Regions from separate parts of the Streptomyces sp. NPDC014894 genome, predicted to be linked through region 1. Evidence: riboswitches for the same ligand, from Rfam matches in the RefSeq annotation. Region 1 holds a riboswitch; each other region holds the start of a gene.
What was found. Region 1 has a riboswitch for cobalamin ahead of ACF089_RS13615 (ribonucleoside-diphosphate reductase subunit alpha). Riboswitches for the same ligand answer to the same signal wherever they lie in the genome.
Positions count from the first base shown of each region.

Region 2: it holds a riboswitch for cobalamin, as region 1 does, so the genes downstream of both, ACF089_RS31330 (FecCD family ABC transporter permease) here and ACF089_RS13615 (ribonucleoside-diphosphate reductase subunit alpha) in region 1, are expected to answer to the same signal.
Region 3: it holds a riboswitch for cobalamin, as region 1 does, so the genes downstream of both, ACF089_RS08450 (ABC transporter substrate-binding protein) here and ACF089_RS13615 (ribonucleoside-diphosphate reductase subunit alpha) in region 1, are expected to answer to the same signal.

Region 1 covers NZ_JBIBWD010000004.1:620,404-623,671, reverse strand. The annotation lists gene ACF089_RS13625 (GntR family transcriptional regulator) at 1-338, shown strand, start outside; partial or broken gene ACF089_RS13620 (Uma2 family endonuclease) at 419-1,002, opposite strand; cobalamin riboswitch at 1,203-1,327, shown strand; gene ACF089_RS13615 (ribonucleoside-diphosphate reductase subunit alpha) at 1,543-3,268, shown strand, end outside.
Region 2 covers NZ_JBIBWD010000018.1:28,857-32,124, reverse strand. The annotation lists gene ACF089_RS31340 (hypothetical protein) at 1-61, opposite strand, end outside; gene ACF089_RS31335 (SMI1/KNR4 family protein) at 279-905, shown strand; cobalamin riboswitch at 1,122-1,246, shown strand; gene ACF089_RS31330 (FecCD family ABC transporter permease) at 1,429-2,457, shown strand; gene ACF089_RS31325 (ABC transporter ATP-binding protein) at 2,457-3,248, shown strand.
Region 3 covers NZ_JBIBWD010000003.1:113,057-116,324, forward strand. The annotation lists gene ACF089_RS08440 (amino acid permease) at 1-1,325, shown strand, start outside; gene ACF089_RS08445 (Mov34/MPN/PAD-1 family protein) at 1,419-1,841, shown strand; cobalamin riboswitch at 1,834-1,981, shown strand; gene ACF089_RS08450 (ABC transporter substrate-binding protein) at 2,025-3,005, shown strand; gene ACF089_RS08455 (FecCD family ABC transporter permease) at 3,002-3,268, shown strand, end outside.

The DNA.
Region 1 (3,268 bases):
TCCGGCTGGCGAGCGGCGAGCCGATGGCGATCGAGACGACCCATCTCTCGGCCAAGCGCTTTCCGGCGCTGCGCCGCAGTCTGGTGAAGTACACCTCGCTCTACACGGCGCTCGCGGAGGTGTACGACATCCATCTCGCGGAGGCCGAGGAGACCATCGAGACCTCGCTCGCGACACCGCGCGAGGCGGGGCTCCTCGGGACGGACGTGGGCCTGCCGATGCTGATGCTTTCACGCCATTCTCTGGACGCCAGAGGAGAGCCCGTGGAGTGGGTCCGCTCGGTCTACCGGGGCGACCGCTACAAGTTCGTCGCCCGTCTGAAGCGCCCTGCCCCCTGATCCGTCCCGGCCCCGCGCGCGACCGCTCCCGAGAGCGATCGCGCGGGGCCGGCTCGATCAGTCGGCGTCGCCCCGGGCGGTCAGCGCACCCAGTCCTCGAGGCGCTCGGTGGACAGGGTGACGCCGACCGGATCGGGCAGCACGACATCCTTGCCGAACGGCACCGTGTGGGCGTTCTCGTACCGCACCCCGTCCGGTTCGCCGTAGACCGTCACCTCGCGGTTGTCCCGGTCGATCAGCAGATACACGGGGATGCCCGTCTGCGCGTAGGCACGCGGCTTCTCGACCCGGTCACGCTGATCGGTGTCCGCGTCGTAGGAGGTCACTTCGACCGCCATCAGCACCGGACTCGGATCCGCCCACTCGCCGTGACCGACGAAGGCGTCGCTGGGGCCAGTGAGACATCGGGCCGGGCCCGGCCCAGACGGTACTCCTGGACCTTGAGCCCCTGCTCGGAGTGGAGCCACAGCTCCGGCCTGGACTGCACGCAGATCCGGGTCAGCCACTGAATGATCCGACCATGGTCCCCGTCGGGCAGAGCCCTGCTCCTGATCCTGCCGTCGATGAGTTCCATCCGCATGCGCCGGGACCGCGCGGCCAGTATCCGCGTGCCCTCGTCGAATTCATCCGGGTGGACATGGAAACGGTCGGTGATCTCAAGGATCTCCGCAGCCTGTGCCATAAGGCCTCCTCCCTGTGTTCTCGACCATAGCGGAGCCGTCCGACAACGGCCCCGGGCCCGCCTCCGCAGGCCCTCCCGCAGTCGCCGCAGGGCCTGGCAGGGGGTGACCATCCGTAGTGCGGCAGACAGCCCACAGACACCCCGCGACACAACATCTGGTGGGTGCCACCACCCCCCGCCCCCACATGTATGCTCATCTCGCTGTCGCCGCAGAGGAATCCGGTGTGAATCCGGAACTGTCCCGCAACGGTGTGCTGTGGTGCGCTTTGTCGTACCCGCGAGTCCGGGCGTCTGCCGACAGCGCACCCGGCTCGACCGACCCGGGTGCCAAGACGTCCGGGCCTCGCGGTTGGGTCGGCGGACGCCGTGGAGTGCTGCCCGGAAACGGGTACGCGCGCCCCGCGGCGCGCCTCCCGCCCGCCGGCCCGTGAGCCGAGCGAGGGAGAGCACCACGTGACCATCGCGCCAGCCGATCCGGCTTCAGGCACCTCCGCGAACGCCTTCGGGCAGACCTCCGAGAAGGTGTCGGAACAGCTTCCCGGACGGGTCCCCGGACCCGTCTCCGGGGAGCCCGGGGACGGGCCCGGGACCGCGCTGCTGCGGACCCTGACCGACCTCACCGCCGATCTGCCGGACACCGACCCGGGCAAGGTCGCCGCAGCCGCGCTGCGCGGCCGGAACGCCGCGTCGGACGCGGCCGAGCTGCGCGGGCTCGCCACCGACGCCGCCGCGGGCCTCATCTCCGAGGACCCGGCCTACTCGCGGCTCGCCGCCCGGCTGCTCACCCGCACCATCGCGGACGAGGCGGCCGGCCAGGGCTCGGTCTGCTTCTCCGCCTCGGTCGCCGTCGGTCACGCCGAGGGCCTGATCGCCGACCGCACCGCGGACTTCGTCACGCTCCACGCCGACCGCCTGGACGAGCTGATCGACCCGGACGCCGACGACCGCTTCGGCTACTTCGGCCTGCGGACCCTCTACAGCCGCTATCTGCTGCGCCACCCGATCACCCGCCGGGTGATCGAGACCCCGCAGCACTTCATGCTCCGCGTGGCCTGCGGACTCGCCGAGGACGACTCCCCGCGCGCGCTGGACGAGGTCGCCGCGCTCTACCGGCTGATGAGCCGGCTGGACTATCTGCCCTCCTCCCCCACGCTCTTCAACTCCGGCACCCGGCACCCGCAGATGTCCTCCTGCTATCTGCTGGACTCCCCGCAGGACGAGCTGGACTCCATCTACGACCGGTACCACCAGGTCGCCCGGCTCTCCAAGCACGCCGGCGGCATCGGGCTCTCGTACTCCCGCATCCGCGCCCGCGGCTCGCTGATCCGCGGCACCAACGGCCACTCCAACGGCATCGTGCCGTTCCTCAAGACGCTGGACGCCTCGGTCGCCGCCGTGAACCAGGGCGGCCGGCGCAAGGGCGCCGCCGCCGTCTATCTGGAGACCTGGCACGCGGACATCGAGGAGTTCCTGGAGCTGCGCGACAACACCGGCGAGGACGCCCGGCGCACCCACAACCTCAACCTCGCGCACTGGGTCCCGGACGAGTTCATGCGCCGGGTCCAGGCCGACACCGAGTGGTCGCTGTTCTCCCCGGCCGACGTGCCCGAGCTGGTGGACCTGTGGGGCGACGAGTTCGACGCCGCCTACCGCAAGGCCGAGGCGGCGGGCCTGGCCCGCAAGACGATGCCCGCGCGCGAGCTGTACGGCCGGATGATGCGGACCCTCGCCCAGACCGGCAACGGCTGGATGACGTTCAAGGACGCCTCCAACCGCACCGCCAACCAGACCGCCCTGCCCGGACACACCGTCCACTCCTCGAATCTCTGCACCGAGATCCTGGAGGTCACCGACGACGGCGAGACCGCCGTCTGCAATCTGGGCTCGGTCAATCTGGGCGCCTTCGTCTCCGGCGGCGACATCGACTGGGAGCGGCTGGACTCGACCGTCCGCACCGCCGTCACCTTCCTCGACCGCGTCGTGGACATCAACTTCTACCCGACCGAGCAGGCCGAGCGCTCCAACTCCAAGTGGCGTCCGGTGGGCCTGGGCGCGATGGGCCTCCAGGACGTCTTCTTCCAGCTGAAGCTGCCCTTCGACTCCCCCGCCGCGCGCGAGCTGTCCACCCGGATCGCCGAGCGGATCATGCTCGCCGCCTATGAGGCCTCCGCCGATCTGGCCGAGCGGAACGGGCCCCTCCCCGCCTGGGAGAAGACCCGCACCGCACGCGGTGTGCTGCACCCGGACC
Region 2 (3,268 bases), on a different contig from region 1:
GGTGGTCAAGGGTGAGACTGATGGAGCCCTGACAAGGTTGTACAACTGAGACGGTGATCACCGTCTCAGTGGCAGCGGGCCCGGAACGGCCGGTCCGGGGCTCCCTGAGGGCAAGCACGGCGTGATATCACCGGGTCTTCCGATTCGCTCGGCCCCGGCGTATGTCCTGGCGACCGCCGGGACGCCGGGCCTCGGCCCGGCCGTGCGGCGGACGGAGCACGGTCCGCTGTCAGTGCCCGCGGCTATGTTTCCCTCAACACGACAGCGCTGGAGGGGACATGTCCGAGGAATCGCCGTTGTCCGCGCTGATGGCGGTCATGTCGCCGCGCGACGGCGCGGACGACCGGGTCGACTGGGCGGCGGCCCGGGAGGAGTGGGGCGTCTCCTTCCCGTCGGACTACATCGCCTTCATGGCGGCGTACGGATCGGGCGGCATCGACGACGCGTTCTCCGTCCTCGCCCCCGCCCTCGCCGAGGACTCCCCGTGGAACGCCGAGTACGACGGCATGGCCGCCGAGACCCGGAATCTACGGTTCACTTGGCGCCGGGAGAGGCCGCCCGAGGGGGTGGCCGCCGATCCGGACCGGCTCATCGCGTGGGGGGTGAGCTGCGGGGCGGACATCCTGGGCTGGGTGACCGACGACGGCGATCCGGACGCGTGGCCGGTGGTCGTCTGGGAGCGGCACGGCTCGCCGACCTGGAAGGTGTACGACATGGGGATGGCGGAGTTCCTGAGACGGGTGTTCAGGCGGGGGTTTCCCGAGTGCCCGCTCAGCGATCTCTCGCTCTGGGGCGAGCCCGCGCCGCACTTCGTGCACTGGCGGGTGGAGCGGCAGCGCTGGGAGTCCGGGTTCAACCCCTACACCGGGAAGCCCGATCCCTACTTCGGCATGACCTTCGACTGACGGCGCGGCCGACGGCCCGACCGGCGTCGGCGCGGACACGGGTCAGCGGCAGGCCGGGGCGGTCGAAGCAGCTTGTTCCGGCCGGGCGTACCCGCGTGACGGCCCCGAAGGCGGGTGGGCGCGCCCCCGGCCTGTCGCGAATCATCACGGACCGGGGCAGGACGCCCGCCGGGCGGCGCCCCGGCGGACCCGGCAACCGCCGTGCCCCCGGGACGCGTTACTCTTCAGGCGCTCTGCGGGGGAAGTCCGGTCGAAGTCCGGCGCTGACCCGCAACGGTAGGCGGAGCCCTGGATTCCGGGGCCCGTGAGCCCGATTTCCCGCAGCGGCGCTGGATCCTGTCAACTCGCCGTGGACTGCGAGAGGATGCCCGGCCGGACATCCGCCCCGGGCAGCTCCTCGGCCGTGGACGCACGGCCCGAGGCGAAAGCGACGTCGTTCGTGGCCGTACCCACCGATCGCAAGTCCCTCGCGCGTCAGCCGGCCGCCGCCGGCTCCGGTACGGGACCCGCGCCGCCCCGCCGGGTGCCGCTGCTCCCGCTGCTGGCCGTACTCCTTCTCGCGCTGCCGGTCTCCGTCGTCTGCGGCGCGGGCATCGGCGCGTCCGGGATCGGCTGGGCCGAGGTGCTCGGCCATCTCCGGGCGGGGCTGACCGGCGGCACGATCACCCCCGAACAGGTCCCCGCGTACACCATCGTCTGGGAGCTGCGCTTCCCCCGCGCGGTCCTGGCCGGGGTCGTCGGGGCCGGGCTCACGGCGATCGGGGTCGCCGTCCAGGCCATGGTGCGCAACGCGCTGGCGGACCCCTTCGTCCTCGGCATCTCCTCGGGCGCGGCCGTCGGCGCGAACGCCGTCCTCATCTTCGGCGCGCTCGGGGCCCTGGGCGTCTGGGCTCTGTCCGCCGCCGCCTTCGCCTCGGCGCTGGCGGCGATGACGCTGGTGTACGCGATCGCCCGCACCGCCCATGGACTGACCCCGATCCGGCTGGTGCTGACCGGCACCGCGATGTACTACGGCTTCTCCGCCATCACCACCTTCATGGTCTTCGCCGCCGAGCACGGCGAGGCGGCCCGTTCGGCCATGATGTGGCTGCTCGGCAGCCTCGGCGGGGCGAACTGGGCCGCCGTGCCGATCGCGGCCGGGGCGGTGCTCGCCGGGCTGCTCCACCTCGGGCTCTCCGCCCGCCGGCTGAACGCGCTCGCCATGGGCGACGAGACCGCGGCCGCCCTCGGAGTGGACCCCGGCCGGCTGCGCCGGGAGCTGTTCGTGGTCTCCGCCGCCGTCACCGGAGCGGTGGTCGCGGTCAGCGGCGCGATCGGCTTCATCGGGCTGATGGTCCCGCACGCCGCACGGATGGTGGTGGGCGCCGACCACCGCAGGCTGCTCGCCGTCGCCCCGCTCGCGGGCGCGATCCTGCTGATCTGGGTGGACATCCTCTCCCGGGTCGTCCTGGCCCCCACCGAACTGCCGGTGGGCGTGCTGACGGCGGTCATCGGCGTGCCCTGCTTCGTCCTGCTGATGCGCCGTCGCGGCTACACCTTCGGAGGCCAGTGATGAGGATCGACATCGACGACCTGACCGTCGCCGTCGGCGGGGCGCGGCTGGTGGAGGACGTCACCCTGCGCGCGGAGAGCGGCGCTCTCGTGGGCCTGGTCGGCCCCAACGGCAGCGGCAAGTCCAGTCTGCTGCGCTGTGTGTACCGGGCGCTGCGCCCCGCGGCGGGGACCGTCCGGCTCGACGGCGACGATCTGCACGCGCTGAGCCAGCGCGAGGGCGCCCGGCGGCTGGCCGCGCTCCCCCAGGACACGGTCGCCGAGTTCGACTTCACCGTGGCCGAGGTGGTGGCGATGGGCCGGCTGCCGCATCAGCGGGCGGCGGCCAGGACCAGCGCGGAGGACCGGGCCGAGTGCCGGGCGGCGCTGGCCGGGGTCGGCGCGTCCCATCTGGCGGAGCGGAGCTTTCTCACCCTCTCCGGCGGTGAGCGGCAGCGGGTGCTGATCGCCCGGGCGCTGGCGCAGCGGCCGCGGGTTCTGGTCCTCGACGAGCCCACCAACCATCTGGACATCGCGCAGCAGCTGGAGGTGCTGTCCCTGGTGCGGGCCAGCGGTCTCACCGTGCTGACCGCGCTGCACGACCTCAATCTGGCCGCGGTGCACTGCGACGCGCTCCATGTGATCGACCACGGGCGGATCGTGGCCTCGGGGCCGCCGCACGAGGTGCTGACGGCGCGGCTGCTCGCGGAGGTGTTCGGCGTCCGGGCGCATCGGGTGGCGCATCCCGTCTCGGGCGCGGTGCAGCTGCTGTTCGACCGTCTGCCGCCGGGCGGCGACCCCGCCGGCCCCTGACGCGTTCCCCCGTCCCGTCC
Region 3 (3,268 bases), on a different contig from region 1:
TGATCGCGATCGGCGGAGCGATCGGCACCGGTCTCTTCCTCGGCGCGGGCAAGGGCATCTCCAAGGCCGGCCCCAGTCTCATCCTGGCCTACGCCATCGCGGGCGTGGTCATCTTCTTCATCATGCGGGCCCTCGGCGAACTGCTGATGTACCGCCCGGTCGCGGGCTCGTTCTCCGACTACGCGCGGGAGTTCATCAGCCCCTTCGCGGGCTTCGTCACCGGCTGGACGTACTGGCTCTTCTGGGTCGTCACCGGAATGACCGAGGTCACCGCGGCCGCCTCGTACATGACCTACTGGTGGGACATCCCTCAGTGGATCTCCGCGCTCTGCTTCACGATCATCCTCTATCTGGCCAATCTGATCTCCGTGAAGGTCTTCGGCGAGATCGAGTTCTGGTTCTCGATGATCAAGGTCACCGCGATCATCGGCATGATCCTCATCTGCGCCGGAATCCTCACCATCGGCTTCTCCGACGCCGGGGACACCGCGTCCGTCAGCCTCCTCTGGGACGACGGCGGCTTCTTCCCCAAGGGCATCGGCGGCACCCTGATGACCCTCCAGATCGTGATGTTCGCCTTCCTCGCGGTCGAACTCGTCGGCGTCACCGCCGGTGAGTCCAAGGACCCCGAGAAGAACCTGCCCAAGGCGATCAACACCGTGCCGATCCGCATCGCGGTCTTCTACATCGGCGCGCTGATCATGATCCTCTCGGTGGTCTCCTGGACCAAGTTCCAGCCCGGGGTCTCCCCCTTCGTCGCCGCCTTCGACGAGATGGGCCTCCAGGTCGGCGCCGCCATCGTCAACTTCGTCGTGCTGACCGCCGCGCTCTCCTCCTGCAACTCCGGCATGTACTCCACCGGCCGGATGCTGCGCGACCTCGCGCTCAACTCGCAGGGCCCGAAGATCTTCACCCGGCTCACCCGGAGCGGCACCCCGCTGCTCGGCACCACCTTCTCCGCCGGACTGATGCTGATCGGCGTCTGGATCAACTACCAGTGGCCCGGCGAGGCCTTCCACAAGATCGTCTCCTTCGCCACCATCTCCGGCATGTGGGCCTGGATCATGATCCTCGTCAGCCAGATCCGCTACCGGGCCAAGGCCGACCGCGGCGAACTCCCGCAGTCCACCTTCCGCGCCCCCGGCGCCCCGTACACCAGCTACTTCGCCCTCGCCTTCATCGGCCTGGTGATCGTGCTGATGGGCGTCGACAAGGACGCCCGGATCTCCCTCTACGTCGCCCCCGTGTGGGGCCTGCTGCTCGGCGTCGCCTATCTGCTGCTGAAGCGCCGCAACCCGCAGGGAGACGCCTTCCGCAAGCGCTGACCGCCCCCCGGGGCCCAGCGCGGCGAAGGGGCGGGCCCGTACCGGACACCGGTACGGGCCCGCCCCTTCGCCGGTCTGTTTATCCTGATCGTCATGCTGACCCTCACACAGGCTCTCTTCGACCGGATCGTGGCGCACGCCCGCGCCGACCACCCCGACGAGGCGTGCGGCGTGGTCGCCGGCCCCGAGGGCAGCGGCCGTCCCGAGCGCTTCATCCCCATGCTGAACGCCGCCCGTTCGCCCACGTTCTACGAGTTCGACTCCGCGGATCTCCTCAAGCTCTACCGTGAGATGGACGACAACGACGAAGAACCGGTGATCATCTACCATTCGCACACCGCGACCGAGGCATATCCCTCGCGTACGGACATCTCGTACGCGAACGAGCCCGGCGCGCACTATGTGCTGGTCTCCACCGCGGACACCGACGCCGCCGGACCCTTCCAGTTCCGCTCCTTCCGCATCGTGGACGGAGAGATCTCGGAAGAGGAGATCAAAGTCGTTGACGCATACTGAGCCCTGACCGAGTTCCGACTCGGCTGTCTGAAAAGGGGCGGTGGGACTCAGGAAGCCGGTGCGACTCCGGCGCGGTCCCGCCACTGTGACCAGGCCCCGTGCCTGGCAGCCAGGAACTGACCTGCCGCCCTTCTCCCATCACCCAGGGGACGTGGAAATCCCCGGAGGAGGCCGTACCCCGTCATGTCCGGACGCCGTTCCGCCCACGCACTCATAGCCGCCGCCCTGCTGCTCCCGCTCGCCGCCTGCGGCTCCGACGGCGACGCCGGCGCCAAGACCGGCAAGCCCGCCGAGGCCGGCGGCTCCTTCCCGTACACCGTCGACAACTGCGGTGTGAGGACGACGTACCAGAAGGCCCCCGAACGGGCCGTCACCATGAACCAGCACGTCACCGAGATCATGCTGGAACTGGGCCTGGAGAAGTCCCTCGTCGGCACCGCCTTCCTCGACGACGAGGTCCTGCCGCGCTACAAGAAGACCTACGACGCCGTCCCCGTCCTCGCCGAGGAGTACCCCTCCAAGGAGAAGCTGCTCGCCGCCGACCCCGACTTCGTCTACGGCGGCTACGCCAGCGCCTTCGACCCCAAGGACGGGCGCACCCGGGACGAGCTGAAGAAGTCCGGCATCGACTCCCGGCTCAACATCGAATACTGCGCCGAGGGCCGCACCACCCTGGACGACGTCTACCGAGAGGTCGACGAGATCGGCCGCACCTTCGGCGTCGGCGACCGCGCCGAGAAGTGGGTCACGAAGGCCCGCGCCACCGTCGCCGCCGCCGAGAACGGACTGAAGGGCCGCGAGCCCCGGCCCGTCTTCGTCTACGACAGCGGCGACAAGACCGCCCAGACCGCGGGCGGCGCCGGCATCGGCAACGAGCTGATCACCCGCGCCGGCGGCCGCAACGTCTTCGCCGACGTCGACAAGGCCTTCGGCGACGCCACCTGGGAGCAGGTGGTGGCCCGCGCCCCCGAGATCGTCGTCATCCTCGACTACGGCTCCACCACCGTCGAACAGAAGAAGAAGCGCCTGCTCGACGACCCGGCCCTGCGCGACGTCCCCGCCGTCAAGAACAAGAAATTCGCGGTGCTGCCGCTCTCCGACGCGGTGCTCGGGGTGCGCGCTCCCGACGCCATCGCCAAGCTGGCGTCGCAGTTCGACCGGTGAAGCTCCTCCAGGCGCCGGCGAAGGCCCCCGCCGCGGCCGGGCCCGCACCGCGGCCGGGGCTCCGCTCCCGGCTGCGGTACGGGGCCGTCCTCACCGCGCTGACCGCCGCACTGGCCGCCGCCGTCATCGCGGGCCTCGGCCTCGGCTCCGTACGGATCCCGCCCGGACAGGTGATCGAGGCCCTCCTCCCCGGCGCGGAACCCAGCCCCTTCCGCACCATCGTCGTCGACGTACGGCTGCCCCGGGTCCTCCTCGGCGTCCTC